Regions from separate parts of the Nitrospirillum guanabarense genome, predicted to be linked through region 1. Evidence: riboswitches for the same ligand, from Rfam matches in the RefSeq annotation. Region 1 holds a riboswitch; the other holds the start of a gene.

Region 1 (15,175 bases):
CCAAGGCAAGCCCGTAATGCTTGAGGCCGCCAATGGAACCGGCTGTGCCGGCTGGGGCACCAAGCTGCAATCCATCACGATAGTGACCAGCTAATCGCCCCACGCCGCCAGCAGGTCCCGTACCACGGCGCCGGGGTCGCTTGCGCGCATGACGGTGCCCATGACGGCCAGGCCGGCGGCACCGGCCGCGCGAACCTCGGCGGCATTGGCCGGGGTGATGCCGCCCAGGGCCAGGGCGCCGGGCAGGCGGGACAGCGCCCGGGGGCCCAGGGCGGGGCCGTAGCCGGGCTTGGACGCGGTCTCGAAAATGGGGCTGAGGGTGGCGTAGTCGGCACCGCCCAGGCCCTCGCCGGGATGGTGGCGGGAGAGGCCAACCAGGGCTTGGGCTCCCAAGCGGGCGCGGGCCGCCGCCACGTCACCGCCCGCCCCCAGATGCACGCCGTCGCACAGTGCCGCCGCCGCCACGTCGCCGTGCACCGTCAGCAGGGCGCCGTGATGGCGGGCGATGGGGACCAGCCGGCGCACCAGATCCAGCCGATCCTGGGGGGCCAAATCCTTTTCCCGCACGCTGGCCCAACGGCAGCCGGCGGCGAACACCCGATCCAGCAACCGGGGCAGCGGCAGGAACGCCTGGCGCCGGTCGGTGATGATCAACAGGGGCGGGACGGGCAATCCCACATCTACCCCCCGATCAGCCCCAGCTCAGGGCTGGAGGCTTCGGCGCGGGTGCGCCTCGGGATGCGGCCGGCCAGGCGGGCAAGGCGACCTGCGATGACGGCGTGGCCCATGGCGGCCGCCATGCGCACCGGGTCCGTGCTCTTGGACACGGCGGTGTTCAGCAGCACGGCGTCGCAGCCCAGTTCCATGGCCAGGGCGGCGTCGGAGGCCGTGCCCACGCCGGCGTCCAGGATGACCGGCACGGCGCTGCGCACGCAGATCATTTCGATATTGTAAGGATTTAGGATGCCCAGGCCTGTACCGATGGGCGCCCCCAGGGGCATGACGGCGGCGCAGCCGACGTCGGCCAGCCGGCGGCAGACGATGGGGTCGTCGGTGCAATAGGGCAGGACGGTGAAACCGTCATCCACCAACTGGGCGGCGGCGGTCACCAACTGCTCCACATCCGGGTACAGCGTCTCGCGGTCGCCGATCAGTTCCAGCTTGATCCAGTTGGTGTCCAGCGCCTCGCGCGCCAGCTGGGCGGTCAGCACGGCGTCCTTCACCGTGGCGCAGCCGGCGGTGTTGGGCAGCAGCCAGGCCCTGTCGCGCACGAGGTCCAAGATGCCCTCGGCCCCGCCCTCCATATCCACCCGGCGGATGGAGACGGTGACCACTTCAGCGCCCGACGCCGCCAAGCTGTCCAGGAACACCTGCTGGTTGGGATAGCCCGCCGTGCCCAAGAACAGGCGGGAGGTGAACGCCTTGCCGGCGATGTGGAACAGGTCTTCAGCCACCTTGCAGCACCTTCACGATTTCGATGGCGTCGCCATCGGCGACGGCACGCTCCGCCCAGCGGGCACGCGGCACCACGGTGCCGTTGATGGCCACGGCGATGCCGCGGGAATCCGGCCCCAGCCCCGCCTCACCCAACAGGGCCGGCAGGTCCAGGCCGTCCGCATGGTCGCGGGCCTTGCCGTTCACGGTGATCATGCACGCCTCACGTCAAGCTCAGTTCGCTGGCCAAATCGCCCGATGCCGAAGGGCGCCAGCAGCGGGTCCACCCGGCCGGTCAGGATGTGGTCGGCGACCAGGTCTGCCGTGCCGGGCGTCAACAGGATGCCGTTGCGGTGGTGGCCGGTGGCCATGACCAGGCCGGCGACATTGGGTACGGGCCCCAGGATGGGGGCGTCGTCGCGGCTGCCGGGGCGGTGACCCACCCACATCTCCTCGATGGGCAGTTCCTCCACCCCAGGCAGGGCCCGCCACGCGGCCTCCAGCAGGGCCAGCACGCCGCCAGCCGTCAGATGGTCGTCCCAGCCCTTGTCTTCGGTCGTGGCGCCCACGATCAGGCGGCCATCCAACCGGGGCACCAGATAGCATTTGGGCGGCCACACCACGTGGCGCAACAGCGGCTGGGCCGGGTCCATGCGCAGGGCCAGCATCTGGCCCTTCACCGGCCGCACCGGCGGCACCGCGCCTTCCGGCAGGCCTGGCAACTGGCGCGACCAGGCGCCGGCCGCCAGCGCCACCACGTCGGCGGGCTTCAGCGCGCCATCCACCACCACGCCATCGGTGCGGCCCGCCGTCACCGACAGCGCCTCCACGGCCGCGCCCTCGTGCAGGCGGGCGCCCGCCTTCAATGCCGCGGCCTTCAGCGCCACGGCCAGCTTGCGGTTGTCCACCTGGCCGTCATCGGCGCCCAGCACGCCAGCGGCGGCGCGGGGGTTCAGCCACGGCTCACGCTCCTTCACCTGCGCGCCATTCAGCCAGGCGACATTGAGACCCAAGGACCGCTGGAACTCGAAGCCGCTGCGCAGCACCTCGACATCGTCGCGGGTCAGGGCCACCTGCACCGTGCCGTCCGTGCGCAGATCGACGGGCAGGCCGCTGTAAGCCTCCAGCTCGGCGGCGAAGGCGGGCCAGCGGCGCTGGCTGTCCAGGGTCAGGGGCAGCAGCGCCTGCTCCCCCGGTTCCGTCTCCACGGCGGCCGCCAGCATGCCGGCGGCGGCATGGGTGGCACCCCGACCGGCGGTCCCCCGGTCATAGATGTCGACCGCGCAGCCGGCGGCGGCCAGGCGCCAGGCGATTGACAGGCCGATGCAGCCGGCACCGATGACGACCACCCGGGGGGCGACGGACGGCTTGGCAAATGAATGGCCCGAAGGCGGATGATAGGTCACGGTCTCGCGATCTCCCTTCGCCGGCATGATCCGGAGCAGGTTCCATGGGTCTGATCTCAGCCGCGGGCCCGGTGGTCAGGCGGGCGGCACCCCAGTCGATGGCGGGAACGATGGCGGACGGGGCGTCCGAATTCAAGGGTCTTGCCGTCATGGCTGGGTGACAGGGCGGCGTTCGACATCCCCCGTCCGGGCGCGCCGATGCGCCGTCGGCCTACCCCATCAGGGATTTGACAAGTAGGCCGATTGTCTGGACTCTGCGAACCTTAGGGGTCCAGCTACCAAGGTCTGCTCATGTTTGCCGCCATCGGCCTGCTCGGCGTGTTCATCTGCGTGTTCGGGTCGTTCATGATCTTCGGCGGCAAGATCGGCATCATCCTTGAGGCCCTGCCCGGGGAGTTCATGACCATCGGCGGCGCCGCCATCTGCGGCTTCATGGTGGCGAACAGCACCCACACCATCAAGCAGGCGCTGGGCGCGGTGAAACGCATCTTCCCCGGCGCCAAGTTCCATAAAAAGGAATACATGGAGCTGCTGTCGCTGCTCTATCAGATCCTGAAGACGATGAAGACCAAGGGCGTGCTGGCCATCGAGCAGCACATCGAAAAGCCCTTGGAAAGCAATATCTTCAACGCCTACCCCTCGATCATGAAGGACCCGTTCACGGTCAAGTTCATCGCGGACTACCTGCGCATGTTCTCCATCGGCGTGGACAATCCGCATGAGCTGGAGGCGCTGATGGAGCAGGAGATCGAGAAGGCCAAGCACGAGGACCTGCACTCCAGCCACGCCTTCCAGACCATGGCCGACGCCATGCCGGCACTGGGCATCGTCGCCGCGGTGCTGGGCGTCATCAAGACCATGGCGTCCATCACCGAGCCGCCCGAGGTGCTGGGCAAGCTGATCGGTGGCGCCCTGGTCGGCACCTTCATGGGTATTTTCCTGTCCTACTGCATCATCGCCCCCATCGCCTCGCGGCTGAAGGGCGTGGCGGAGGAGGAGAACCAGTTCTACCACGTCATCCGGGCGGCCATCACATCCCACCTGGCGGGATACGCCCCCCAGGTCTCCATCGAGGCGGCACGAAAAAAGGTGCCGACGGAGTACATGCCCGATTTCAATGAGCTGGAAGAGGCGCTGTCGGCCATTAGTTAGTCGGCCCTCGGTTGGTTCGCCCTCAGGCGCCGGGCGGCCACATCCGTGGCCTTGGCTTGTCCTCGCTTTCCAGTCCACTCCGTTCCCCGGAAATCTCCGGCGGCCCCGGTCGGGGCCTATGGGGGCGGGGGCGCATCCTCTCAAAACCAATCCTAAAGTTTAGGATGGAGCGGCCGCACCCGTGCCAGCCGCCGGCGGCGCACCCGCAACCCAGCCATGCCGCACCGCAACCCCGATTTGGTCTTAATGCGATTGACCTGGGGCGCCGGAGAGGCCAACTACGGTGTCATGCGAATAGAGCGTCATCCCATCGGCCCGGCATGCATCACGACAGCCGCCCGCGCCTGACGCTTTGCCATGGCCGCCTGTTCCTGGGCGGCCATTTTCACGAGGCAGCATCCATCGCGCCTTGCCAACGGCGCCGTCCCCTGGGGAACGGCGACGGGCGGGTGTCGGGCCGCCGAAACAACATAGGAGACGTAATTTGACCGATCAGCCGCTCGCTGGAAAAGCCGTTGCCATCCTTATCGCCAACGGCTTCGAAGAAGTGGAAATGACGGAAGCGCAGCGCGCCCTGCTACGCGCCGGCGCCGCGCCCAAGATCATCTCGCCCGAGCAGGGTCTGGTGAACGGCTGGCACGGCACCTCGTGGGGTCACTATTTCCCCACGGACAAGCAGATTGGCGAGGTGCTGGCCGCCGACTTCGACCTGCTGGTCCTGCCGGGCGGTGAGCGCAGCGTGACCAAGCTGGCCGCCAACCCGCACACCCGACGCATCATCGGCAGCTTCATGGACGCCGGCAAGGGCGTGGCCGCCATCAACCACGGCGTCCAGCTGCTGGCCGTGGCCCAGCGCCTGAAGGGCCGCACCGTGACCGGCAACGAGGCGATCCGCGAGACCGTCGAGGCCGCCGGCGCCACCTGGGTGGCCGAGGAAGGCCAGAACATGAACATCGACCGCCAGCTGCTGACCGCCCGCGGTCCGGAAGAGGTGGTGCCGGAGTTCATCGACACCATGCTGCGCGTCTTCGCCGACGCCATCGAGTACCGCCGCCAGCTGCTGGCCGAGAAGGCCGCAGCCGCCTAAACCAGGCCGGCATCCGGAACGCAGAAGGGCGCGAGGCATGGGCTTCGCGCCCTTTTTGTTTGTTCGCCGGCCCTCTTATGCCCGCCGGTATTCCATCACCGTCCAGGTGAACAAGCCCAGCAGGACCAGCGCACCCGCCTGGTGGGTGGCGGCGACGTGCACGGGCACGAACATCAGCAGCGTGCTGATGCCCAGGCTGATCTGCACCAGCACCATCGCGGCCACGGCGATGGCCAACGTCCGCACCCGGCCCTGGACATCAGCCCGCAGGGCACGGAAGGCGTAGGACCACACCACCAGGCCGGTCAGGATGGCCAGCCAGCGGTGGGTGAACTGCACCGCCGCCGTGTTCTCCAGGATGTTCAGCCAGGCGGGGCTGAGGTTCCACATCTCCTCCGGCGCCAGCGTGCCGTTCATCAACGGCCAAGTGTTGTACGCCTGGCCGGCATCCAGGCCGGCGGTGAAGGCGCCCCACACCATGGTGGTGGCGACCAGGGCCATGGCGAGGCCGGCGTGGCGGCGCAAACTAACGCGCGCCCGGTGCACGGCACCACTGGCGGCGGGGAACAGCAACGGCAGGGCCGTGGCCAGCATGGCGACATAGATCAGCACCGCCAGCGACAGGTGGGCCGCCAGGCGGTAGTGGCTGACATCCGGCCGGTTCACCAGACCACTCTTGACCATGTACCAGCCCAAGGCGCCCTGCAGCCCGCCCAGAACGAACAGGCCGGCCAGGCGCGGCACCAGGCTGCGCGGCACGCGGCGGGTGGCGAGAAAGACCAGGAAGGGCAACAGGAAGACGAGGCCGATCAGGCGCCCCACCAGGCGGTGGAACCACTCCCAAAAGAAGATGCCCTTGAACTGCGCCAGGTCCATGCCGCTGTGCTTCAGCGCGAATTCCGGCGTGGCCTGGTACTTGGCGAACTCCTCCGCCCAGGCGGCGTCCGACAGGGGCGGCAGGGCGCCCGTCACCGGCTTCCATTCCGTGATCGACAGGCCGCTTTCCGTCAGGCGGGTGATGGCGCCGATGACGGCCATGGCGAAGACCAGGCCGGCACAGACCAGCAGCCAGATGCCGATGGCGCGATAGGGCGCGCGGGTGGCGGCACGGGCGCGGGCGGTGGGGAAAGGCGTGACGGTCACGGGATGGGGCCTTTGAAAAGTAAAGGGCTGGTGAAAAGTAAAGGGCTGGAGCGGACTATAAGCCCGCCCCAGCCCCCCTTACAAATGCCCGGCATCGGACGAATTGCCCTTACAGCCCCTTGCCGAAGGCCCGCAGCAGGAAGGCCTGGGTCAGGGCCACCTCCTTCAGCTTGTCGAAGCGGCCGGCGGCACCGGCATGGCCGGCCCCCATCTCGGTGCGCGACAGCAGAACATGGTCGTCGGTCTTGAGCGTGCGCAGCTTGGCCGCCCACTTGGCCGGTTCCCAGTAGGTGACGCGTGGGTCGCTCAGGCCCGCGGTGATCAGCAGGTGGGGGTAGGCCTTGGCGATCACGTTGTCATAGGGGCTATAGGACTTCAGCCGCTGATAGACCTCGGGATCGTTGGGGTTGCCCCACTCGTCGTATTCGATGACCGTCAGGGGCAGGCTGTCGTCCAGCATGGTGTTGACCACGTCGACGAAGGGCACCTGGGCCACGATGGCCCGGAACAGGCCCTCGGGCGCCATGTTGGCCACGGCGCCCATCAGCAGGCCGCCGGCGCTGCCCCCCTCGGCCGAGATGTTGCCGGCCTTGGCGTAGCCTCGGGATCCCAGGAACAAGGCGGCGTCGATGAAGTCGGTGAAGCTGTTGATCTTCTTCTCCAGCTTGCCGTCCTCGTACCAGCCGCGGCCCAGCTCATCGCCGCCGCGGATGTGGGCGATGGCGAAGGCGAAGCCCCGATCCAGCAGGCCCAGGCGGTTGGCGGAGAAATAGGGATCGATGCCGTTGCCGTAGGCGCCATACGCGTAGAGGTGCAGGGCGCCCGAACCGTCCTTGGGAAAGTCGCGGCGGTGGACGATGGAGACGGGGATCAGCGTGCCGTCGCGCGCGGGGGCCAGCAGGCGGGCGCTGACATACTGGTCGGCGTCATAGCCGCTGGGGATTTCCTGGACCTTGCGAATGGCCAGGGTGCGGTCGTTCAGATCGTAGTCGTAGACAGTGGGCGGCGTCACCAGCGACTGGTAGCGCAAGCGCAGCAGGCCGCCGTCATAGTCGAAGTTGGCGCCGGGGCCGACCTCGAACGCCGCGTCGGGGAAGGCGATGTCGTGGGCACCGCCTTTCTTATCCAGCACCCGCACCACCTGGGCGCCGTCCACCCGGGCGTAAACCACCAGCCAGTCGCGGAAGGCCATGTGACCGGTGAGGTAGGTGCGGTCGGCCGGGGCGATGACCTCCACCCAGTTGGCTTCGGCGGTATCGGCCAGGGGGACCTTGACCAGGCGGAAGTTGCGGTGGATGTCGTTGGTGAGGATCCAGGCGACATCCCCCTGGTCTTCAACATTGTACTCGTGCCCCTGGCGGCGGGGCAGGACCAGGCGGGGCTCGCCCTCCGGATGGGCGGCGTCCAGCAGCCGCACCTCGGTCGACACGTTGTTGTGGGCGACGATCCGGAGGAAGCGGCCGGACAGGGTCAGGTCCAGGCTGACCATCCAGGCGGGGTCGGCCTCCTCATAGACCAGCACATCCTCGGTCAGAGCCGTGCCCAGGCGGTGGCGCCACACGGTCTTGGGGCGCTGGAACTCATCCTGGCGGACATAGAACAGGTACCGGCCGTCGGCCGCCCAGGCGACGCCCGGGGTGGCGTCGGCCGCGCCCTCCAGCACGGTGGCGCCAGTGGATAGGTCCTTCACCCGCACGCCATAGCGCTCGGAACCGTCGGTGTCGGCGGTGTAGGCCAGGTAGCGGCCGTCGCGCGTCGTCTCGAAATCCGCGACGCGCATGAAGTCATGCTCGGTGGCCAGGACGTTCACGTCCAGCACCACCTCTTCCCCTGAACTGTCAGTGGGCGACGTGCCGGCGGCCCAGCGCACGAACACGGGGTAGTTCTGCCCGGCGGCGAAGCGCGACTGGTAGAAATGGCCGTCGCGGCGATAGGGGACGCCGGTGTCGTCCTCCTTGATGCGGGCGCGCAGCTCGGCCGTCAGCGCCGGGCGCAGGTCACCCTCCCCGCCCAGCACCTGCTCGATGTAGCCGTTCTCGGCTTCCAGGTGGGACAGGATGTCGGGATCCTTGACCTCGGGGAAGGCCGGGTCGCGCAACCAATCGTAGGGGTCGATACGGACCTCGCCGTGCGCCGTCTTTTCAACCGGCCAGACCCGGGCGGCGGGCGGTTTGGCGAAGGCGGACTGGCGGAAAGGCACGTCGGAGGCGGGCATGGGGCGGATACACCAATGGTTGCGCCGCCGGGGTCGCAGCGGCGGGCGACGAAAATGGATCGCAACGATATGGCTGGGGCCGTGTAACCGGCAAGCGGGGGCAAACGGGGGGGAGCCATGTGCCCGGCATGGCCGCCGCCGGGGAACCGGCCCCGTTCCGGACCGGAACCAGCCATGCCGCCCCGGCACTGGCGGCGGCGAACGGCCCAAGGTATTCCGGGGGGCATCACCACGCCCGCCGCAGCATGAAGGCACGGACATGCCGTTTCCCCACGCCATCCAGGCCGCGATCTTCGACATGGATGGCCTGTTGATCGACAGCGAACGCCCCTTGCGCGGCGCCATGATGGCCGCCGCCGTGACGCTGGACCGCCCCCTGACCGAGCTGTTCTACGGCACGTTGATCGGCCGGCCCTATCCGGCGGTGCGCCAGATGCTGGTGGACCATTTCGGCGGCGAGGCCGTGTTCGAACGCTTCACCGAGCTGTACCGCGGCGCCATCCAGGCCCATTTCGACGCCGGCATCGCCCTGATGGCCGGGGTGGTGGAATTGCTGAACCATCTGGACGCGGCCGGCATCCCCATGGCGGTGGCCACCAGCACCCAGCGGGAGCGCGCGCTGCACCATCTGGCCCAGGCGGGCATCGCCCACCGCTTCCGCGCCATCATCGGCGGCGACGACGTCAGTCAGGGCAAGCCGCATCCGGAGCCCTATCTGAAAGCCGCCGCCGCCCTGGGCGTCGATCCCCGACACTGCATCGCGCTGGAGGATAGCCACAACGGCATCCGCGCCGCGCACGCCGCCGGCATGATGGCGGTGATGGTGCCCGATCTGCTGGCCCCCACGGCCGAGATCGAAGCCCTGTGCCGCGTGGCCGCCGACCTGCACGAGGTCCGCCGCTGGGTGGCCTGATCTTCCAAGGCCCCTGATCGTGACCGATCAAGGCCCCTCGCGTTCCAACGCGCCACCGCTTCCCGGAAAGCTTCGGCGACCGCAATTTTCATGCAAACAGGGGCGCGGCCTTGTCGCTGCGCTCCGGGTGCGATAGAGCGGATGGCTCTTGTTTTTGAGCCTGTGATCCCATGAACACGACCCCCGATCTCGATGACGACGATGATGACGACCTGCCGCCCCTGCCGGCGGGCGCCAAGAACTACATGACGCCGGAAGGCTTCAACCGCATGCGGGACGAACGCCACCAGCTGCTGCGGGTGGAACGGCCCAAGGTGGTGGAGGTGGTGTCCTGGGCCGCCGGCAACGGCGACAGGTCGGAAAACGGTGACTACCTCTACGGCAAGAAGCGCCTGCGTGAGATCGACCGGCGCATCCGCTTCCTGACCAAGCGCATCGAAAGCGCCGAGGTGGTCGACCCGCAGCTGCAGAAGAACCGGTCCCAGGTCTTCTTCGGCGCCACCGTCACCTATGCCGATGAGGACGATGGCCGCATGACCGTCACCATCGTGGGCCGGGACGAGGTGGACATGGACCGCCACCGCATCAGCTGGGTGTCGCCGGTGGCGCGCGCGCTGATGAAGGCGCGCGTGGGCGACGTCGTCACCGTGCGCACGCCCAAGGGGCCGGAAGAGGTGGAGATCCTGGACATCCGCTACCCCGACTGAGCTGGGGCTCAGCGCTGTTTCCGCGCCGCTGGTCTCACAGCTCCGGCCGCATGGCGGCCAGGGACCGCCGGGCGATGTCCTTCAGGGCGGCGCGCAGGCGTTCAATCTCCTGGGCCGCGGCCTCGTAATCCTCGATCAGGCCGCCAACCAGGGTGCCGGGGTCCCCGGCATGGTCGGGATAGCGGTCGCGGGCCCGTTCGGCGCGGCGGCGCAGCCGCTCCACGATGTCCTCGTTGACGGGCGGCGCCGGGCGGTGGCTGTCATCCTCCGGCGTCATGTCCTCGGCATCCGGCATGGCCTCAGCCTTTCTTCCTCAACGTAAAAGCGGGTTGTCAGGTCCCCCCTTACGGGGCGCGGCCATGGCAATGCTTGTACTTCAGGCCGCTGCCGCAGGGGCAGGGGGAATTCCGGGGAGTGTTCATCCACGTGTCCGGATCCTGGCCGCCCACCTGTGTGGACTGCGGCATGTTCACGGCGCCGTAGCCTAGACCGGCGCTGGCGCGCGCCATGCCCGGGGGCAAGGGCTCGTCGGCTGGCGGCAGGCCAGCGGGTGGGAAAGCCGGGTCGACGCGGGTCTCCTGCATTTCCTGCGGGGGGAAATCGTTCGGATCCAGCGGCGGCTGGGCCACCTGCAGCTGCACCCGCATGAGTACCTGGGTCACCTGCTCGCGCAGGCTGTCCAGCAGTTCCTCGAACAGGTTGAAGGCTTCGCGCTTGTATTCGTTCAGCGGGTCGCGCTGGCCGTAGGCGCGCAGGTTGATGCCCTGGCGCAGATGATCCAGCGACAGCAGGTGGTCCTTCCACGCCTGGTCCAGCAGTTGCAGCAGCAGGCTGCGCTCGATGGAGCGCATGATCTCCGGCCCATAGGCCGCTTCCTTGGCGGCATAGGCTTCCTCGGCGGCCTTGGTCAGGCGCTGCTCGATCTCAAGCTCGGCGATGCCTTCTTCCTTGCCCCATTCCTGCACCGGCACGTCCAGTGCCAGGACGCGCACCACGTCCTCGTGCAGCTGGTCCATGTTCCATTGCTCGGCGTAGGAATTGGCCGGAATGGCCTTGGCCACCAGGGTGTTGATGGTGTCCTGGCGCATGTCCTCGACGGTTTCCTTGATGTCGTCGACGGCCATGATCTCACGACGCTGCTCATAGACGACCTTGCGCTGGTCGTTCATGACGTTGTCGTACTTCAGCAGGTTCTTGCGGATTTCGAAGTTGTGGGCCTCAACCCGGCTCTGGGCTTTTTCCAGCGCCTTGTTGATCCAGCTGTGGATGATGGCCTCGCCTTCCTGCAGGCCCAGGCGCTGCAGCATGGTGTCCATGCGCTGGGACCCGAAGATGCGCATCAGGTCGTCTTCCAGCGACAGGAAGAACTTCGAGGCGCCGGGGTCGCCCTGGCGGCCCGAGCGGCCGCGCAACTGGTTGTCAATGCGCCGGCTCTCATGCCGCTCCGTGCCCACGACATAGAGGCCGCCGGCGGCCAACGCCACGTCCTTGGCGGCCACCACCTCCTCCTCGATCTGCTGGATGCGCCGCGCGCGCTCGGCCGGGTCGGTCACCTCCCCCAGCTCGTACTCGATGCGCATCTCGACGTTGCCGCCCAGTTTGATGTCGGTGCCGCGGCCCGCCATGTTGGTGGCGATGGTGACGGCGCCCGGGCGGCCGGCCTGGGAGACGATGTAGGCTTCCTGCTCGTGATAGCGGGCGTTCAGCACGTTGTGCGGGATGTCCTGCTTCTTCAGCAGGTCGGACAGCAGTTCCGACTTCTCGATGGAGATGGTGCCGACCAGGATGGGCTGCTGGCGCTCCTGGCACTCCTTCACCAGCTTGACGATGGCGTCGTACTTCTCGCGCGCCGTGCGGTAGACCTCGTCATCGTAGTCGATGCGCTGGACGGGCAGGTTGGTCGGCATGTCGACCACGTCCAGGTTATAGATCTCCGCGAATTCCGCCGCCTCGGTCATGGCCGTGCCGGTCATACCGGCCAGCTTGGGGTACAGGCGGAAATAGTTCTGGAAGGTGATGGACGCCAGCGTCTGGTTCTCGCGCTGGATGGTCACATGCTCCTTCGCCTCCAGGGCCTGGTGCAGTCCTTCGGAATAGCGGCGGCCGTCCATCATGCGGCCCGTGAACTCGTCGATGATGACGACCTTGTCATCCTTGACGATGTAGTCCACGTCGCGGGTGAACAGCTTGTGGGCGCGCAGCGCCTGGTTCACATGGTGGACCAGGGTGATGTTGTGGATGTCGTACAGGTCGCCCTGTTTCAGCAGGTCCATCTCGGTCAGGATCTGGGCGACCTTCTCCGTGCCCTCTTCCGTCAGGTTGACGGACTTGGCCTTCTCATCCTTTTCATAGTCCGTGTCGGCTAGGCGCAGGATGACCGTGTCCACGGCGGCGTACAGCTCGGACCCGTCGGTGGACGGGCCGGAAATGATCAGCGGCGTGCGCGCCTCGTCGATCAGCACGCTGTCCACCTCGTCGACCACGGCGAAGTTGAAGGGCCGCTGGACCATGTCGTCCAGGCGGAACTTCATGTTGTCGCGCAGATAGTCGAAGCCGAACTCGTTGTTGGTGCCATAGGTGATGTCGGCGGCGTAGGCGCGGCGGCGCTCGTCATCATCCAGGCCGTGGACGATGCAGTCGGTGGTCAGGCCCAGGAAGCCATAGATGCGGCTCATCCAGCCGCTGTCGCGCTTGGCCAGGTAGTCGTTCACGGTCACGACGTGCACGCCCTTGCCTTCCAGGGCGTTCAGGTACACCGCCAGGGTCGCCACCAGGGTCTTGCCTTCGCCGGTGCGCATCTCGGCGATGCGGCCGCGGTGCAGGACGATACCGCCCATCAGCTGCACGTCGAAATGGCGCTGGCCGATGGCGCGCTTGGCCGCCTCACGCACGGTGGCGAAGGCGTCGGGCAGGATGTCGTCCAGCGTCTCGCCCTTGGCCAGCCGGTCGCGCAGCCAGTCGGTGCGCATGCGCAGCTCGTCGTCGGACAGCGATACCAGCTTCGGCTCCAGCGCGTTGATGGCGTCGACGTCCTTCCGCAAGCTTTTGACAACGCGCTCGTTGGCGCTGCCGAACAGTTTGCGGGCGATGGAACCGAACATGAAAACCTCGAAAAGAGACGAACACGGGAAGCCGGCCGGATGATCCAGCCCGGCCGCGCGGGACCATGGGGGCCTCTTGGGATGAAGGCCCCCCATGCGCCTTGTGAGATAAGGTGGCAGGGCCCGGCGGTCAATGAAGCCCCGCCGTTTCCGGTACCGCGATACCGGTCCCACCTGCCGCGTCAAATCCCCCACACACGCGGGGCTGGACCATAGCATGATCCGCCTGCTTTCCAACCGCTTTGATGCCCAAGGGAACGCGGTATCCCGGAACCGTCGACGGGCAAGGCGCCCGGCCTGTGTTTCGGGGGGCGGGGTGCGGCATCAGGACACGTTCAGGGTGGGTATCCGGCGCTGTCCCACCTTGCGATGGGGGCGCCCCCCGTGTTTTATGGCGCGACAGCCGAAGAAGGGCCCGGCAGTGCTACGGCGTGGCCGTCCCTGGTCCCTAGCGTCGCGCCGTTTTTTGATGCAGCCCCAGTCCTCGAGGAATTCAGCTCCATGTATGTGAAGATGTTGCGTGCCGCGCTGCTGACCGCGGCTTTCGGGTCCCTGGCCGGCACCGCCCTGGCCGCTGACACCCCGGCCAAGGCTGCCGCCCCCGCCGCCGCGCCGGCCGCCGGTTCCCCGGCCGCCGCCACGGACGACCCGGTGGTGGCCCGCGTCAACGGCAAGGAAATCCACCGGTCGGAAGTGCTGGCCGAATACAGCCAGCTGCCGGCCCAGACCCAGCAGCAAATTCACCTGAACGAAGCCTACCCGCGCGTTCTGGAGAACCTGGTGACCGCCCGCCTGCTGGCGGACGCCGGTTACAAGGACAAGCTGCAGGACAGCAAGGAGGTGAAGACCGAGCTGAAGCACGCCGAAGAGCGTTTCGTGCAGCAGGCCTACATCCGCAAGCAGGTCGACGCCCGCATGAACGAGGCGCTGCTGAAGAAGAAGTACGATGAGATGGTGAAGGCCATGCCGGCCGAGGACGAGGTCCGCGCCCGGCACATCCTGGTGAAGACCAAGGAAGAGGCCGACGCGCTGATCAAGCAGATCCAGGGCGGCGCCGACTTCGCCAAGCTGGCGTCGGAGCAGCAGATCGACAAGAACTCCGCCGCTTCGGCCGGTGACCTGGGCTACTTCACGAAGGGCGACATGGTCGCCCCCTTCGCCGACGCCGCCTTCGCCATGAAGCCGGGCGAGGTCAGCAAGACCCCGGTGAAGACCGACTTCGGTTGGCACGTGATCAAGGTCGAGGACCGCCGCAAGCGCCAGGCCCCGCCGTTCGAGCAGGTGAAGGGCCAGGTCGCCCAGGCCGAAGCCCAGGATCTGGCCGCCCAGGTGGTGGAAGATCTGCGCAAGGGCGCCAAGGTCGAGGCCTTCGACATCACCGGCAAGCAGGCCATCTCCCTGACCCCGCCGCCGGCCGCCGCCAAGCCGGCCGCCCCCGCCAAGCAGTAAGGCGGGCGGGAAGGCGTGGGATGATCAGCCTTCCCACGCCGCCAAGCTAGCGAAGGGCGCAAGCATCGCCGATGGCGGGCTTGCGCCCTTTTGCTGTTCGCGTTCCGCTCAAGCGCGGGAAGTCCGTTTTCGATTTTATTCGTCACGGATTTCGGCCTATTTTCTGCGCCGTTTGCCTGGGCTTCTCCCGGGCCTCCCCATCCGAACCGTCCGCCTTCAACGGAGCGATCCCCATGGCCCTCAAGGTCTCCCCCCTGGCGCCCGACGCTTTCCCCACCCTGTCCCCCGTGGCCGGCGTCCGCCTGGCGGCGTACAACTGCGGCATCCGCTACAAGGGCCGGGATGACCTGATGGTGGCCGAGCTGGCCCCCGGCACCACCGTGGCCGGCGTACTGACCCGCTCGCTGACCGCCAGCGCGCCCGTGCACTGGTGCCGTCGTGGCCTGGCCGGGGGTAGCGCCCGCGCCCTGGTGGTGAACTCCGGCAATTCCAACGCCTTCACCGGTGCCGCCGGCGAGTCGCTGGTGTCCCAGACGGTGGCCACGGCGGCCCAATTGGTGGGCTGCAA
Region 2 (15,175 bases), on a different contig from region 1:
CGCCGCTCACCACCCCGGCCATGCCGGCGACGTGCTGTTCTTCAGCCTGGCCTCGCGCCTGGTGCCGGACGAACACCTGGTTTTCAGCGCCCAAGTCGTGTGCCGCGCCTACCTCGACATCTTCCGGGACTGCGGCAACCGGCTGGCGCCCATCGTGCTGGACATCCCGCCGGCGCCGCGCAACACCGACGTGGGCGACGGCCGCTATTTCATCGACAGCCTGGCCCATCTGCCGCCGGGCGTGGTGGAGGAGACCTTCATCGTCTTCTCCCGCTATTCCAAAGCCTACGCCAAGTCGCCCTTCAATCTGATCGACCATGCGCGCTTCAGCCTGGGCGATCCGGTGGCCACCTTCGCCGATACGATCTATGGCAGCCCGCCCCCCGTTCCGCATCACACCGCCGCAAGTCGGGCGGCCCCTTTGGCGTCAGGCACACCGCTGAAGGTGCTGATGCAGCTGACGGGCGGTTGGGATCTCAAGGCCTATCCGGCCAGGGAGCGCCGCGTGCTGATCCGCGCCCTGACCGATCTGGGGTGCGCCGTGACGGTCATCGACCTGCCCGACGCCGCCGCTGATGGCGCAACGGTCGTCACGGCCGGCAGCACGGCCGCGCTGAAGGCCTTGCTGGCCGAGCATCACGTCTTCCTCAGCGTCGACAGTTTCCCCCTGCATTTCGCCAGCCAGGTCCTGGGCCATCCCACCGTGGCCATCTTCGGCTGTACCGCCCCCGGCAATTCCGACGCACCCCGGCGCCCCGGCTATCGGCTTCCGGCGCCCGCCCTGCCCTGCGGCCCCTGCGGCTGCTTGGACTACTGTCCCCTGCTGATGACCCGGGAATGCACCAACCAGCCGCGCCCGGCGCAGCTGGTAGCCGCCATCCTTGAGGTGGCGGCGGAAGTCTACGGCGCCAGTCCGGCATCCGTGCTGGGCCTGGGCGACGCCGCGTAGGAGATTGACGATGCTGGGCGGGGTCGCGATCAGCCAGGGACGGATGGAAGCCTTCGATTTCCGCTTTTCCATGGGCAGCCTGTCCCCGGGGGAACTGCTGGACAGCGCCACCTCGCCCCCCGGGCGATATGTGTGGGAGGTGGCGCGCCGCACCCTGGCGCGGGTGCCCCAGGCCGACGCCGTGGTGGTCAGCAATCCGCTGCTGGCCTCTCGCGGCGCCCGCCTGGCGGATCTGCTGCGCGGCGGCGATACCCTGCGCTGTCCCGCCGTGTTGACGGACGCGGAGACCTTTCCCGTCGCCTACGTCCTGCCGCGCGCCCTGTTCGACCAGGGCCTGGGCCGCTTCCTGTGCCTGCTGTCCGCCAACCGCGCGGCGACGGACGCGCAGCTGCTGTCGCAACTGACCGGCCAGATCGTGCCCCGGCGCCAGACGCCGCTGAAGCCGCTGGCGCCCCTGCCCAAGATCACCGCCCAGGGCTATATCCTGGGCGACAATCTGGCCGCCTGGCAGGCGCAATGCGCCGACGCCGTGCGGCTGATGCGCGCGCGGGCGGACTGGCGCCGGCTGCCCTTCGCCGCCCACCACCCAGGCCATGCCGGCGACGTGCTGTTCTTCAGCCTGGCCTCCCGCCTGGTGCCAGCGGGGCGGCTGGCCTTCCAGCGCCAGGTGGTCTGCCGCGACTATCTCGACATCTTCCGGGATTGCGGCAACCGGCTGGAGCCTATCGTGCTGGACATGCCGCCCGTCAGCCGCACGGGCGAGGTTTCGGACGGCCGCTATTACCTGGACAGCCTGGCGCACATCAATCCTGAAGTGCGGGCCGGGACCTTCATGGTCTATTGCCGCTTTTCCAAATCCTATTCGCGCGCGCCCTTCAACCTGGTGGACCAGGCGCGCTTCGCGCTCGGCGATCCCGTGGCCACGATGGCCGATACGCTTTATCGCCGCGCTCCCATGGCCCACAGCCGCTGCGCCCGGCCGCTGGAACCCCTGCGCGTGCTGATGCAACTGTCGGGCGGCTGGCCCTTGAAGGCCTATCCCGGCTCCCAAGCCCAGGTGCTGGTCCGTGCCCTTGTGCGCCTGGGCTGCGCCGTCACGGTGCTGGACGCGCCGGGGCTGGCCGCCGACGGCGCCACCCCGGCCAGCGCTGGCAGCACCGGCCGGCTGGCGGCCCTGATCCTCGACCATCACGTCATGGTCAGCGTCGACAGCTTTCCCCTGCATTTCGCCAGCCAGATCCTGGGCCATCCCACCGTGGCGGTGTTCGGTCCCACCTTTCCCGGCAATTCCGATGCCCCCCGGCGCACCGGCTATCGCCTGCCCACGCCGGCGCTGCCCTGCGCCCCCTGCGGCGGCTACAGGGCCTGCCCGTTGGATAAGGGGCCCGACTGCCGCAACCACCCGGCGCCCGCCGACCTGGTGGCCGCCATCCTGGCCGTGGCGGCGGAGGCCTATGGCACCCCCGTCCGTGAAAGAGGAGACGCGGCATGATCCCGCCCCTGAACCTGCGCGTCCTGGCTTTCTTCGACGCGCGCTTCCAGTCATCCGGCCCGCTGTGGCAGGCGCTGGGCGGCGGCGATCCCTGGGCGCGGGCGCTGGACGCCTACCCCGCCCGGCGTCATCACAGCCCGCTGCTGCAGCCGGGCAAGGCGCTGGGGCGCTACGATCTGGCGGACGCGGCCGGCGCCGGTCGGGTGGTGGCGGTGGCGCGCGCCACCGGCATCGGCGGCTTCGTCCTGGATTGTCACCGGTTTGAGGGCGGCTACCTCACGGGGGCGGAGTGCCTGGACGCCTGGTGCGATGACGGTTTCGGCCTGGCCTTCCGCTGGACGCCGGCGCCGGTGGACGATCCGGCGGCGGATGCCGCGACCCTGATGGCCGCCATCGCCGGCTTCAGCCCACTGCTGGCCGACGGCCGCCAGGTGCTGGTGGTGAACGAGCCCTATACGCTGCCGGACCCGGCGGCCACCGTGGCCCTGCTGCGAAAGGCGGCCGACGCCACCGGCCTGGGCGGCCTCTACCTCGTCGCCACGGCGGCGGAGACGCGGGGCGGCCTGTTGGAGGCCGGCTTCGACGCCCTGCTGGACCCTGGCCCGGCGCAGTGGCGCTCCTGCAAACCGGCGGAGCTGCTGAACGGCTATACGTTTTTGCAGGCGGAGGCGGGGCAGGCTGACGGCGGCATGTTCGACGACACCATAATGAGTTATGCGCAGTTCGTGAACAGCCGCATGGTGGACCGCGCCAGCCGGGGCAAGGTCTTCCCCCGCGTGGTGCTGGACTACGCCGACTGGCCCGACCATCCGCAGGGCGGGGCGACGCTGCTGGCCAGCACCAGCTCCGTGCTCTACCGCCGCTTCCTGGCCGGGGCCATGGTCCATGTCGCCCAGCATTTCCCGGAAGCGGAGCGGCTGGTTTTCATCGACAGCTGGAACCATTGGCGCCAGCGCAGCCAGATCGAACCCACCACCCAATTCGGCAGCACCGTGCTGGACGAGACCGCCAACGGCATCCGCCAGGGCGGCTACGTCGCCCTGACCCGGGTGGGCGAACCCACCCCCGGCCGCACGTCCGGCGTGGATTACGACGCCATCGCCGCCCTGTGCCGCCAGATCGAGGACGAGCTGTCAGCCTTCCCCTGAGGCATCCCGGCGTGAGAAGGCGCCGGCGAAGAAGTCGAGCAAGCCGAAGGGCGCGCTGTCGCCCAGGCATAGGTTCAGGATGCGGTGTGCGCCGGCCGCCGCCGCCGCGCTGCGTGGGAACATCACGGATTCATAAGCGGCCAGCGCCGCCTCGATATCGCCGGGATGGGACGCGATAGCCTGCGCCAGCTCAGCACCATCCAGCATGGCCAGGTTGGCGCCTTCGCCGGCCGGTGGGGCCAAGTGGGCGGCGTCGCCCAGCAGCGTCACGCCGGGCACGCGGTCCCAGCGGTGGCCGGTGGGCAGGGTGTGCAGCAGGCGCGGCACTGGTGGCGTGTCGCTGTGCGTGATCAGTGCGGTCAGGGCCGGGGCCCAGCCGTCGAACTCCGCAGCGAGCCGGGCCTTGGCGGCGGCCACGTCGCCGAAGTCGATGGCGGCGATCCACTCGGCCGGCCGCCTCAGGCCGATATAGGCGTGCAGGGTGCCGCCGGGCTCACGGTGGGCGAAGATGCCCTGGCCGGGAGTCATGGCGAACATCCCACCGCCACCTACCGCCGCCTGGGCCGTCGCCGGATATCGCGCGTCGGCGTCGAACAGGTAGGTATCGATGAAGGTGGCGCCGGCATAGGCGGGCGTGGCGTCCGACAGCAGCGGCCGCACCTTGGACCAGGCGCCATCGGCCCCCACCAGCAGGCCGGTGGTCACGCTGGCCCCGTCCGTGAAGGTCAGTTCATGCCGCCCGTCGCCCAGCGCCGCCACGTGCGCTAGCTTCCGGCCCCACTGGACGGTTCCCGCCGGCAGGCTGTCCAGCAGCAGGCGCCGCAGCTCCCCCCGCAGCACCTCGGGCCGGCCGCCCCTGCCGTCGTCCGGCTGGTCCAGCAGCACGGCGCCCTGGGGGTCCAGCACCCGCGACGCCTCCCCACCGGGATGGATCAGAGCGCGGAACTGGTCGACCAGGCCGGCGGCCTTCAGCGCCACCTGCCCGTCCCGCTCATGGATGTCCAGCATGCCGCCCTGCGCGCGGGCGCCGGCCGAGGCCTCCGCCTCATAAATCGTCGTGGGGATGCCGTGGAGGTGCAGCACGCGGGCGAGGACCAGGCCGCCCAGGCCCGCGCCGATGATGGTGACGGGTGTCGTCATCTTGCTTCCTTTGGATGTTGGAACGGCGTTCCATAGATATTAATTGGAACGACGTTCCATGAATGTCAAGATGATCCCATGACGAAACGGACCGACCGGCGCGCGGACGCGCTTTCCAAAGAAAGGATCGTGGCGGCCGCGATCACCATCCTCGACGCGGGTGGCGAGGATGCGCTGACCTTCCGCGCGCTGGCCGCTCGCCTGGCGACGGGCAGCGGGGCGATCTACTGGCATGTCGCCGACAAGGGGGAACTGCTGGCGGCGGCCACCGACCATGTCGTCACGCGGGCCATGTCCGGGGCCATATCCGGGATGGGGGCCGGCGGGGTGGAACCGCGCGCGGCGATCCGGACCATCGCCCTGGGCATGTTCGGCGCCATCGACGCGCACCCCTGGGTCGGCGCCCAGTTCTCCCGCGCGCCGTGGCAGCCGGCGATGCTGCGTGTTTTCGAGGCCATCGGCGGCCGGCTGTGGGAACTGGGCGTGCCAGAGGGGGCCTGGTTCAACGCCTGGTCGGCGCTGGTGACCTACATTTTCGGCGCCGCCGGACAGAACGCGGCCAACGCCCGTCTGCAGGCGCCGGGAACGGATCGCTCGGCCGCGCTGGCGGACATCGCGGGGGGATGGGCGCGGCTGGATCCGGCCGAATATCCCTTCCTGCGTCAGGTGGCGCCGCAGCTGGCGGCGCACGATGACCGTGACCAGTTCCTGGCCGGCATCGACCTCATCCTGGCCGGCATCGGGACGGTGCGATAAAGGTCTACGCCGGCTTGACGTTGGCGAAGAAACAGGGCCGCTACCGTGCCGTCCAGTTGGGGGACGCCCTCCCACTCTCCTGCTTGAGATTGAGCCGACGCTATCAGAGACTGCTGGCGCTACTATTGGGAGATGGGAATGAAATCGACACGTGTAGCGCTTCTATGTTTCCTCGTAGCGCTCGTGCCCTTGAATGCCGCCGTGGCGGGCGGGCTCGCCCAGGGGTACATCACGCAAATCATACCGCTCAGCAACGGGCTTTTCACGTTTGTTTTCAGTGGGACCCCAGCCGGAGCACCAGCCTGCGCCACCTTCGCCAACCATTGGGCCGTCGATGTCTCGACGCCCTCCGGCCAGGCGATAGCCTCCAGTGCGATCACCGCCTTTTCCGCAGGCTATCCGATGTACGTCAGCGGGACCGGTACCTGCGCCGCAAACCAGTCCAACACCGAACTGGTGAATTATTTGGCTATCTCCAAGAACTGAGCGGCCATGGTTCGATAGAGATCATCCCCGCCGGCTCGGACCGGCGGGGACCGTAGTCACTTCAGGGCGTGTGATAAATTTCAGCACCCTGCGCCAGGAAGGCCTCCGACATCTCGGCCATGCCCTTCTCGGCTTCGACGAAGCTTCCCTCCACGCCGGCCAGGTCGCGCACCTCCTGGCTGATCTTCATGGAACAGAACTTCGGCCCGCACATGCTGCAGAAGTGCGCCAGCTTGGCGCCGTCGGCGGGCAGGGTCTGGTCGTGGAACTTCTCCGCCGTTTCCGGGTCCAGCGACAGGTTGAACTGGTCGCGCCAGCGAAACTCGAACCGGGCGCGGCTGAGGGCGTCGTCGCGCAGCCGTGCGGCGGGGTGGCCCTTGGCCAGGTCGGCCGCGTGCGCCGCGATCTTGTAGGTGACGACACCCACCTTCACGTCGTCGCGGTCGGGCAGGCCCAGATGCTCCTTGGGCGTGACGTAGCAGAGCATGGCGGTGCCGAACCAGCCGATCTGGGCGGCGCCGATGGCGCTGGTGATGTGGTCATAGCCCGGCGCGATGTCGGTGGTGAGCGGCCCCAGCGTGTAGAACGGCGCCTCGCCGCACCACTTCAGCTGCAGGTCCATGTTCTCCTTGATCTTGTGCATGGGCACATGGCCCGGGCCCTCGATCATCACCTGCACGTCGTGCTTCCAGGCGATCTGCGTCAGCTCGCCCAGGGTCTTCAGCTCGGCGAACTGGGCGGCGTCGTTGGCGTCGGCGATGCTGCCGGGGCGCAGGCCGTCACCCAGCGAGAAGGCCACGTCATAGGCCTTCATGATCTGGCAGATTTCCTCAAAGCGGGTGTAGAGGAAATTCTCCTTGTGATGCGCCAGGCACCACTTGGCCATGATGGACCCGCCGCGCGAGACGATGCCGGTGACGCGCTTGGCCGTCAGGGGGATGTGGGCCAGGCGCACGCCGGCGTGGATGGTGAAATAGTCCACGCCCTGCTCGCACTGCTCGATCAGGGTGTCGCGGAACACCTCCCACGTCAGGTCCTCGGCCTTGCCGTTCACCTTCTCCAGCGCCTGGTAGATGGGCACGGTGCCGATGGGCACGGGGCTGTTGCGGATGATCCATTCGCGGATGGTGTGGATGTTGCGGCCGGTGGACAGGTCCATGACCGTGTCCGCACCCCAGCGGATGGACCACACCAGCTTGTCCACCTCTTCCGCGACGGAGGAGGTGACGGCGGAATTGCCGATGTTGGCGTTGATCTTGACCAGGAAGTTGCGGCCGATGGCCATCGGCTCCGATTCCGGGTGGTTGATGTTGTTGGGGATGATGGCGCGGCCGCGCGCGATCTCATCCCGCACGAACTCCGGCGTCACGAAGTCCGGGATGGATGCCCCGAAGCTCTCGCCGTCGCGCTCCAGCTGTTCCTTCAGCGCTTGGCGCCCCAGGTTCTCGCGGATGGCGACGTATTCCATCTCCGGCGTCACGATGCCGGCGCGGGCGTAGGCCAGTTGGGTGACAGCCTTGCCGTCCTTGGCGCGCAGGGGCAGGCGGCCGGCGCGGTCGAACACCGGCACGGGGCTGCTCTCGCCCTCCCTCAACCCGTTGTCCACCGCCTTGATGGCGCGGCCGTCATAGCGCTCCACATCGCCCCGGCCTTCGACCCAGGGGCGGCGCAGCTCGGCCAGGCCCAGGCGGATGTCGGTGGTCACCGCCGGGTCGGTGTAGGGGCCGGACGGGTCATAGACGCGCACCGGCGGCTCATTGGCGCTGGGGCTCAGGTCGATCTCGCGCATGGCCACGCGCAGGTCGGGGTGCAGGGTGCCCGGGATGTGGACCTTGCGGGAGGCGGGCAGGGGCCCGGTGGTAACGGCGAAGCCGTCGCTTCCCGGAATCGCGGCCGGGGTCAGGGTATCGGGCATAGGGTCGTGCTCCTCCGTAGTCCGGCGCCCTTGGCTCTCTGGCCGCTGATGCGTCCGGCACGTCACATGTCGCCAACCCGGGGCAACGACGATGGGGAGGAAGGAAAACGGCCGCTGCGGTTACGGCCTACAGGGCGGATGCGCGTGTGATCCCATTGGCGGGTAGATACGCGAAGGCCCCTGTTCCCATCCCTACGCCGGTACGATCCGGATCAGGTTCAAAGGGTCCCCGCGTCTCTCCGCGGATCTCAGCGCCCTCCGGCGCACCCCTGGAACGAAGGCCGCACTGTGCGCGCCCCGGGGCACGGGTGTCAATGGGTGGGGAAATGGGGCGGTGGGGGAATGGTTGGGGGACGTTCAGTTCCGCCGACCGGTTCGCATCAGTCGATTTGGACGGCGGAGACGGTCTTGATGCTGGGCTGGCCGATGCGCACCCGGTCGATGACGTAGCCGGCCACGGGTATCAGTGAGTCGCCTTGCTGCCGCCAGACGCCCAAGATCATGGCGCCCACCCGCCAGCCCAAGGTGCCCGGCGCGACACGTACGGTCAGCGGCCCGTCCAGACTTTGCCAGGTCATCAATGGCGACGACATCTCGAACGCCGAGAAACCCCGATAATGCCAGCCGGGAAAGTCTGGCACATCGTAGGTCCCTTCCGGCCCTGCGCCATCCGTCTCCTGGGGTGTCAGATTGGACAGGGCGGGATAAGCGGGCCCGCCAGCCGGATGAAAGGGGCCCGCCTTCGCCCACGGGCTGGCGCCCACCGTGGCCGCCCACCCGGGCGCCGCTTCCCGCAGGGCTTGGCAGACGGGCGCGCTGGCAGTGCAGGTGCCCTCGCCCAGGCGGAAGGCGGCCTGATAGGTCACCTCGATGTTGCAGGAATCGCCCCAGCGGCTTTTTCCGGCCAGTCGGATGAACAGGGTTGAGCGTTCAGGGCCAGCCTCTGACCGGACGCTGTCCGCGTTTTGGGTGAAGAACAGGGGCCGTCCGCTGCCGTCCGTGCCGAAGCCGACGGTTTCCGTCCAGCAATACGGCTGGGCGCGGTTTTCCGGCCGCGGCAGGGCGGGGCCAGCTTTCCCGTTGGCGTCCAAGGGAAAGGCGGTGACGCGGACGCAATCGGCCGTGCCCCCCGTTGCTGTCACTGCCACATGCGATGACCCGAAGGGAATGATGGCTATGGCGTCGCCCCGGCGCCGGATCGCCGCTGCCGGCAGCCGATGGCGCCAAGCGGGGCTGAGCTTTTCCTCAGGCGCCGGAACCACGAGCCCGGCGGCGATCATCTGCCGATCCAGGGGAATTTGCAGCGGGGAGTCGTCAGCGGTGCGGGCCTGGGTCAGCGTCATCGATGCGCGAGGGCAAAACGACGGGTCACCTTCCCCTTTACTCAGGGCCGTCAGCGCCGCCTGGCGTAGGATCATCGTTTGGGACAGGCATTCCGCCTCTGTCGGCCACCCGACCGTCAGGGGCGACGTCGGCTTGGCGGGCCCTTGGCACAGGCGGTCCCGTGTGGCCAGCCATCGACGCTGTTCGCCGACCAGTGCCGCCACGTCCGTGCCGGCCTGGGTCAACACTTGCCTGTAAAGCCGCGCGACCTCCCTATCCTGGTCCGCCAGCTTCGGATCAGCGCAAATCGCCCGCTCGGTCGGCGTCTTGGCGGCTGCGCAGTCAAAGCTGGGGCCGGCGGCCAGGGCGGTGCCGGAAAGAAACAGCGCGGCGGTGATCAGGGCGGGAAGGCGGTTCACGGCGGTAGGCAACCGGTGGTGGAGGTTGCCGACAGAATTAAACATCTTTGCCAGGAACGCCATAGGTGCTGACGGCGGGCCTCAGGGCCGGGCCGCCATCGTCACCGCCGGCACGCCCACCCGCACCTGGTTGATGGTGTAGGCCGCCACCGGGGTCAGGGTGTCGCCCTCCCGCCGCCAGGCGCCCAGGATCATGGGGCCGGGGCGCCAGTTCAGCATGCCGGGGGACAGGCGCAGGATCAGCGGCCCGCCGGGGCTCTGCCAGTGCAGCAGGGGTGCCTCCTCCTCGAAATTGGGCAGGCCGGTGTAGGTCCAGCCCTTGACGCTGGGGATGGTCAGGAAGGCGGGGACGAAGGGGCCGGTGTAGGGCACGAGGTTGTCCAGGGCGGGATAGTCGGGGCGGCCCGGCGGGTGGTCGGCGCCGATGGACCAGGGGCTGGCGGCCAGGGCGGTGGCCCAGCGCGGGGTGGCCTCGGCCAGGGCCTTGCAGGTCGCGGCGTCGGCGGCGCAGCGGCCATCGCCCAGGCGGAATTCGGTCTGGTAGGTCGCCTCGATGCGACAGGCCGCCCCCCAACGGTCGCGATGCACGGGGTGGATGCGGATGTCGGTGCGGGTGGGACGGGCCATGGGGCGGCTGGGGCCGGAATCCTGGGCGAAGAAGACCGGGGCGCCGGTGGCGTCCAGGCCGAAGCCGGCGCTTTCCGACCAGCAATAGGCCGGCTTGTCCGCCGGGCGGGTCTCGGGCGGCGGCAGGGCGGGGCCGCCGTTGCCGGCCGTGTCCAGCCAATGGACGCTGAAGCTGGTGCACGACGCGGCGTCGTCCAGCGCCGTCACCGCCACATGGGCGCGGCCGAAGGGCACCACGGCCATCTGGTCGCCGGCGTCCTGCGTCGCCTCCGGCGGCAGCCGGTCGCGCCATGCCGGGGTCAGTTCCTGCTCCGGTGCCGGGGTCAGCAGGCCGGCACCGATCAACTGCTCATCCAGGTCGCCCACGGGCGGGCCGCCGTCCAGCCCGCGCGCGGCGGCCAGGGTGGCGGCGGCGCGCTCGCAGAAGGGCTGATCCGGCTTGGCCGCCTGCGCCGCCAGCGCGGCGCGGCGCAGGGGCAGCGCGCGGGCCAGGCAGGTGCGCGCCCGTTCATCATCCGCCGGCGCCAGGTCGCCACACAGCCGGTCGCGTGTCGCCAGCCAGCGCGCCTGCTCGGCGATCACGGCCGCCGCGTGCGCGCCCGCCTTGGCCTTCGCCAGCCGGTACAGGCGCGCGATCTCCGCATCCTCGGCCCGCAGCGCCGGGCTGGCGCAGATCATCCGTTCCGTGCGCTTGCCCGCCGTGGCGCAGGGGGCGGCCGCCAGGCCCGGGGATGCCAGCAGGAGGGCGGTGGCGATGGCGGGCAGAACACGGTGTCGAATCACGGGGAATCTGATCACGGGGCGTCTGATCACGGGACTGGGCAACCTGGGTCGGCGGCGGGGCCGACAAGATCAGGCATCACGCCCGCGATTGCCACAGGATCGTGGCCCCCGGCGTCCTACCGCTTCGCCAGATAGTCGACGATGGCAGGGACGTCGCCGGCGTCGATGGGCGCCTTGTAGGTCTGGATCATCTTGTTCACGATCTCCGCCCACTTCTCCCGGGGGAAGGGGGGCTGCCTCAACACCATGCCGGCGGAATGGCAGGTCAGACAGTTGTTGTTGATGGCCGCCGCGTCGGTGCCGGGGAACTCCCGATCCGATTGGGGCAGATCCACCGTCACGGACGGCAGAGTGACGCCGCCGGGCCCCGTGACCGTGGTGGCGTCGGATGCGGCGAAGGCGGGCGTGGCAAGGCCGGCGGCGGCGATGGCCAGAATCCAGGTGCGATTCATCGTGCGACCTCCTCCGTCAGGTGGCCGTCAGCGTGGTCGTCTCGACCACGTTGCGCATGAAGCCGTTGGGGTTCCAGTTGGCCTCCAGGGGCTGGGTCTCCCCGGCGGTGTTGGTGCAGCGGGCCATCAACCGCACTGGGCCTGCGGCTGGGCCGGTCGTGGTGAGGTGCCATTGGCGGAAGCTGTAGCGCCCCTCGTCCCGGCCCAGCTGCGCCCGGCGCCAGGTGGCGCCGCCATCGGCGGACACCTCCACCGCCGCCACGCCCTGGTCGCCGCCGAGGGCCAGGCCGCGCAGGGCCAGGGGCTTGCCCGCCGCCACTTGCGCGCCGTCCACCAGGTTGGTGATGAAGGACCGGGGGACCATGCGGTTGATGGGAACCTGGGCGTAGCCGGCTTGCCCCGGCGCCACCGACGCGTGCGGCGTGTCGGGGATGCGGTAGGCGACCTTGGTCCAGTACTCGTCATCGGCCGCCGCCAGCACCTCGATATCGCTCAGCATCTTGACCCAGTAGGTGGAATACCAGCCCGGCACCACCAGCCGCAGGGGGAAGCCGTTCAGCAGGGGCAATTGCTCCCCGTTCATCTGGAAGGCGATCATGACCTCGCCGTCCCGGGCATGGTCGATGGCCAGGGACTTGGCGAAGGCGGGGGCGTCGGGCACGACGGGCTCATCCAGGCCCCGGGCGCGGATGGCCACGGCGCCGGCCTTGACCCCGGCCCGGTCCAGCACGGCCTTCAGCGGCACGCCTACCCAGCGGGCGTTGCCCATGGCCCCGTGCCGCCACTGGGCCCCGCCGACGCGGGGGCTGAACAGGCTGCGGGAGTTGCCGGAGCATTGGTTGACCGCCGCGTACTCGATGCGCGGCATGGCCAGCAGATCACCCAGGCCCAGGGTCAGGGGCCGGTCCACATGGCCGTGCACCTTCAGCGTGAAGGTGGCCACATCCACCTGTTCGGGAATGTCCGCCCAGTGCCACCGCACAAAGAACCGGTCGTTGGGGGTGAAGACGCCTTGGTCGAACACCTCGAACGGCGTTTCCAGCAGGGGCGGGCGGGTCCGCTGCAGGATCATCCGCCCCTTTTGCGGGAAGGCGGAGGTGAACACGGCCTCATCCGCGTCGCGCGCCAGGGCGCCCAGCGCCCCGGTGGGGCGTTGCAGCGCGCCCAGGGCGGCGGCACCCGCGATGAACCCCCGCCTGCCGATCATGGGAACCCGATGGCCTTGGTCCATGGTCCCGACCCTCCTCGATGGATGGCGCCATGGCCGGGACCGTTTGTCCCGGCATGGTTGTCCGGCCTATTGAGAAGCAGGATGACCGATCTATCCAACGCTTTGTTGGCATTGTACCGTTCGGTCTAAGGGAACGGTCGTGGCCTGGCTGGCGGCGGGCCCGACTCTCAGCCGGGGTTCTTCTTGTAGGCGTCGATGACGCCGTTCCATTCCTCGATCACGCCCTTGTGCTCGGTCATGGCGTCGGTCTTGGCCTTGTCCAGGCACTTCAGGTAGGCGGTCATCTTGGTGGTGTAGTCGCCCACCTTCTTCTCCGCCGCCTCCATCTCCGGGCCCTTGGACTTCTTGCCGGGGGGCAGCTTGGGGCGGTCGGGGCGGGTGCAGGCGGGGCCTTGCGCCGCCGCCGGCAGGGCGGTGACGATGATCGGGGCGGCGGCCAGCAGGGCGGCCAGCGCCAGGGGGATGCGGCGGGTCATGTGTATATGTTGATCAATGTTGACGATTGGTCGGCGGATGGAATCAAGCTCAGCCGCGCGCCAGGTTTTCCAGGGCGTGGGCATAGGGGCTCAGGTCATAGCCCTGGCGGCCGGCGGCCTCGATGATCTCGTTCACCGGGGTGCCGTTGGACGCCGCACCCAGCGACCACAGGATGGTGCTGCGCGTGCCGGACCGGCAGTGGGCCAGCACCGGGCCCGGCAGCTTGGCCAGGGCCTCGGCAAAGGCGGCCGCCGTCTGCGGGCCCAGGTTCGACTGGTTGACCGGCAGGTACACGTAGTCCAGGCCGGCCTCCTTGGCCAGCTCGGCCCCCCGGGCGGAGGTCAGTTGCCCCGGCTCTTCCCCGTCGGGGCGGTTGTTGATGATGGTGCGGAAGCCCAGCGCCTTGGCCTGGGCGAAGTCCGCCTCCTCGATCTGCGGGGCGACGCTGAGGCTGTCGGTCAGGGGACGGGGGGTCAGCATGGGCTTGGGGCTCCGGATAAGCGGGCGGGGTCGGGGGAGAAGCTACCCCCATTCGCCCGCCCGGTTCCAGTGTCGGCTTATATCCCTTATGCGCATCTCAGGCTGGCGACTGCCGGCCCGGGCCGGCCAGGCCCGTGAGGCAAGCGGGCGGATGCCCGCGCCCGCCGCCTGAGGGAGCTGAAAAACTCAGCGCTGATCCTTCACGACCTCGCCGCCCTTGATCACCACGGGGATGTGCTCCAGCAGGGTGACGTCGGCCAGCGGGTCGCCCTTCACCGCCACCAGATCGCCGTAGCGGCCCACGGCCACGGCGCCGATGTCCTGGGCGGTACCCATGGCCTCGGCGGCGTTGCGGGTGGCGGCGCGGATGGCCTCCAGCGGGGTCATGCCCCACTGCACCATCTTGGCGAACTGCTTGCCGTTGTCGCCGTGGGGATAGACGCCGGCGTCAGTGCTGTAGATCATCTTGGCGCCGGCCTTGACCGCCTTGGCGAAGTTCTCGCGCTGGACGCGGCCGATCTTGCGCTCCTTCTCCAGGCTTTCCGGCAGCATGCCGACCTTGGCGCCTTCCGCCAGGATGTAGTCGTCGTTGTAGATGTCCATGCCCAGCCAGGTGCCGCGCTTCTTGGCCATCTCGATGCCCTCGTCGTCGATCAGGCTGGCATGCTCGATGGTGTCGATGCCGGCGCGGATGGCGGCCTTGATGCCGTCGGTGCCGTGGGCGTGGGCGGCCACCTTCATGCCCAGGGCGTGGGCCTCCTTGGCGATGGCGTCCAGCTCCTCCTGCGACAGCTGCTGCGCGCCCGGGCTGTCGCCCTTGGACAGCACGCCGCCGGTGGCGCAGACCTTCACCAGGTCGGCGCCGAACTTCTTCACCCAGCGCACCTTCTGCACCATGCCCCAGGGGCTGTCGGCCACACCCTCACCCACGCGGCCATAGTCGGCGGGCAGCAGGTTCTCATCGCAATGGCCGCCGGTGGCGCCCAGCAGGGGGCCGGACACTTTCATGCGGGGGCCGGGCACCAGGCCGCTGTCGATGGCGTTGCGCAGGGCCACGTCGGTGAAGGCGTCGGCGCCCACGTTGCGCACGGCGGTGAAGCCGGCCATCAGCGTGACCTTGGCGTTGGCGACACCGGCGATGGCCTTGTCGGCGGTGGTGACGCCCAGCGACTCATAGCCGTTCCAGGTGGGCTGGCTGGTCATATGGGTGTGCATGTCGATCAGGCCGGGCAGCAGGGTCAGGCCGGGCAGGGCCACCGTGCGGGCGTCGGCCGGCGCCGTCACCGTCCCCTGCGCGCCCACCGCCGCGATGCGGCCGTCGACGATCAGCACCGCCGGCCGGTCCACCACCTTGCCGGCCAGCACGTCGACCAGATGGTCGGCCGTCACCAGCACGGTGTCGGCCTGGGCGGCACCCGCCGCCATCAGGGCGCTCAGGCTGAGGCTGGCCAGCAGGCGCCGGGCCAGATGGCCCATAGGGCGGCCAATTGGTCGGAT

The links. Region 1 has a riboswitch for thiamine pyrophosphate ahead of thiO (glycine oxidase ThiO). Riboswitches for the same ligand answer to the same signal wherever they lie in the genome.
Region 2: linked by a shared signal. The riboswitch ahead of thiC (phosphomethylpyrimidine synthase ThiC) and the one ahead of thiO (glycine oxidase ThiO) in region 1 are both predicted to bind thiamine pyrophosphate.

What each region holds. Positions count from the first base shown of each region.
Region 1 is NZ_JAYEER010000004.1:34,049-49,223, forward strand. Features, by position in the region: gene UAA55_RS18225 (hypothetical protein) at 1-94, shown strand, start outside; gene UAA55_RS18230 (thiamine phosphate synthase) at 91-678, opposite strand; gene thiG (thiazole synthase) at 681-1,454, opposite strand; gene thiS (sulfur carrier protein ThiS) at 1,447-1,650, opposite strand; gene thiO (glycine oxidase ThiO) at 1,647-2,840, opposite strand; TPP riboswitch at 2,835-2,944, opposite strand; gene motA (flagellar motor stator protein MotA) at 3,132-3,992, shown strand; gene UAA55_RS18255 (DJ-1/PfpI family protein) at 4,477-5,079, shown strand; gene UAA55_RS18260 (COX15/CtaA family protein) at 5,155-6,222, opposite strand; gene UAA55_RS18265 (S9 family peptidase) at 6,332-8,437, opposite strand; gene UAA55_RS18270 (HAD family hydrolase) at 8,697-9,350, shown strand; gene greB (transcription elongation factor GreB) at 9,521-10,057, shown strand; gene UAA55_RS18280 (hypothetical protein) at 10,092-10,352, opposite strand; gene secA (preprotein translocase subunit SecA) at 10,402-13,158, opposite strand; gene UAA55_RS18290 (peptidylprolyl isomerase) at 13,660-14,607, shown strand; gene argJ (bifunctional glutamate N-acetyltransferase/amino-acid acetyltransferase ArgJ) at 14,841-15,175, shown strand, end outside.
Region 2 is NZ_JAYEER010000003.1:269,383-284,557, reverse strand. Features, by position in the region: gene UAA55_RS10635 (glycosyltransferase family 9 protein) at 1-949, shown strand, start outside; gene UAA55_RS10630 (glycosyltransferase family 9 protein) at 960-2,441, shown strand; gene UAA55_RS10625 (glycoside hydrolase family 99-like domain-containing protein) at 2,438-3,589, shown strand; gene UAA55_RS10620 (FAD-dependent oxidoreductase) at 3,575-4,729, opposite strand; gene UAA55_RS10615 (TetR/AcrR family transcriptional regulator) at 4,808-5,485, shown strand; gene UAA55_RS10610 (hypothetical protein) at 5,624-5,971, shown strand; gene thiC (phosphomethylpyrimidine synthase ThiC) at 6,033-7,886, opposite strand; TPP riboswitch at 8,057-8,167, opposite strand; gene UAA55_RS10600 (lysozyme inhibitor LprI family protein) at 8,267-9,628, opposite strand; gene UAA55_RS10595 (lysozyme inhibitor LprI family protein) at 9,710-11,038, opposite strand; gene UAA55_RS10590 (hypothetical protein) at 11,155-11,490, opposite strand; gene UAA55_RS10585 (molybdopterin-dependent oxidoreductase) at 11,507-12,721, opposite strand; gene UAA55_RS10580 (hypothetical protein) at 12,889-13,197, opposite strand; gene UAA55_RS10575 (protein tyrosine phosphatase family protein) at 13,247-13,678, opposite strand; gene UAA55_RS10570 (Xaa-Pro dipeptidase) at 13,865-15,154, opposite strand.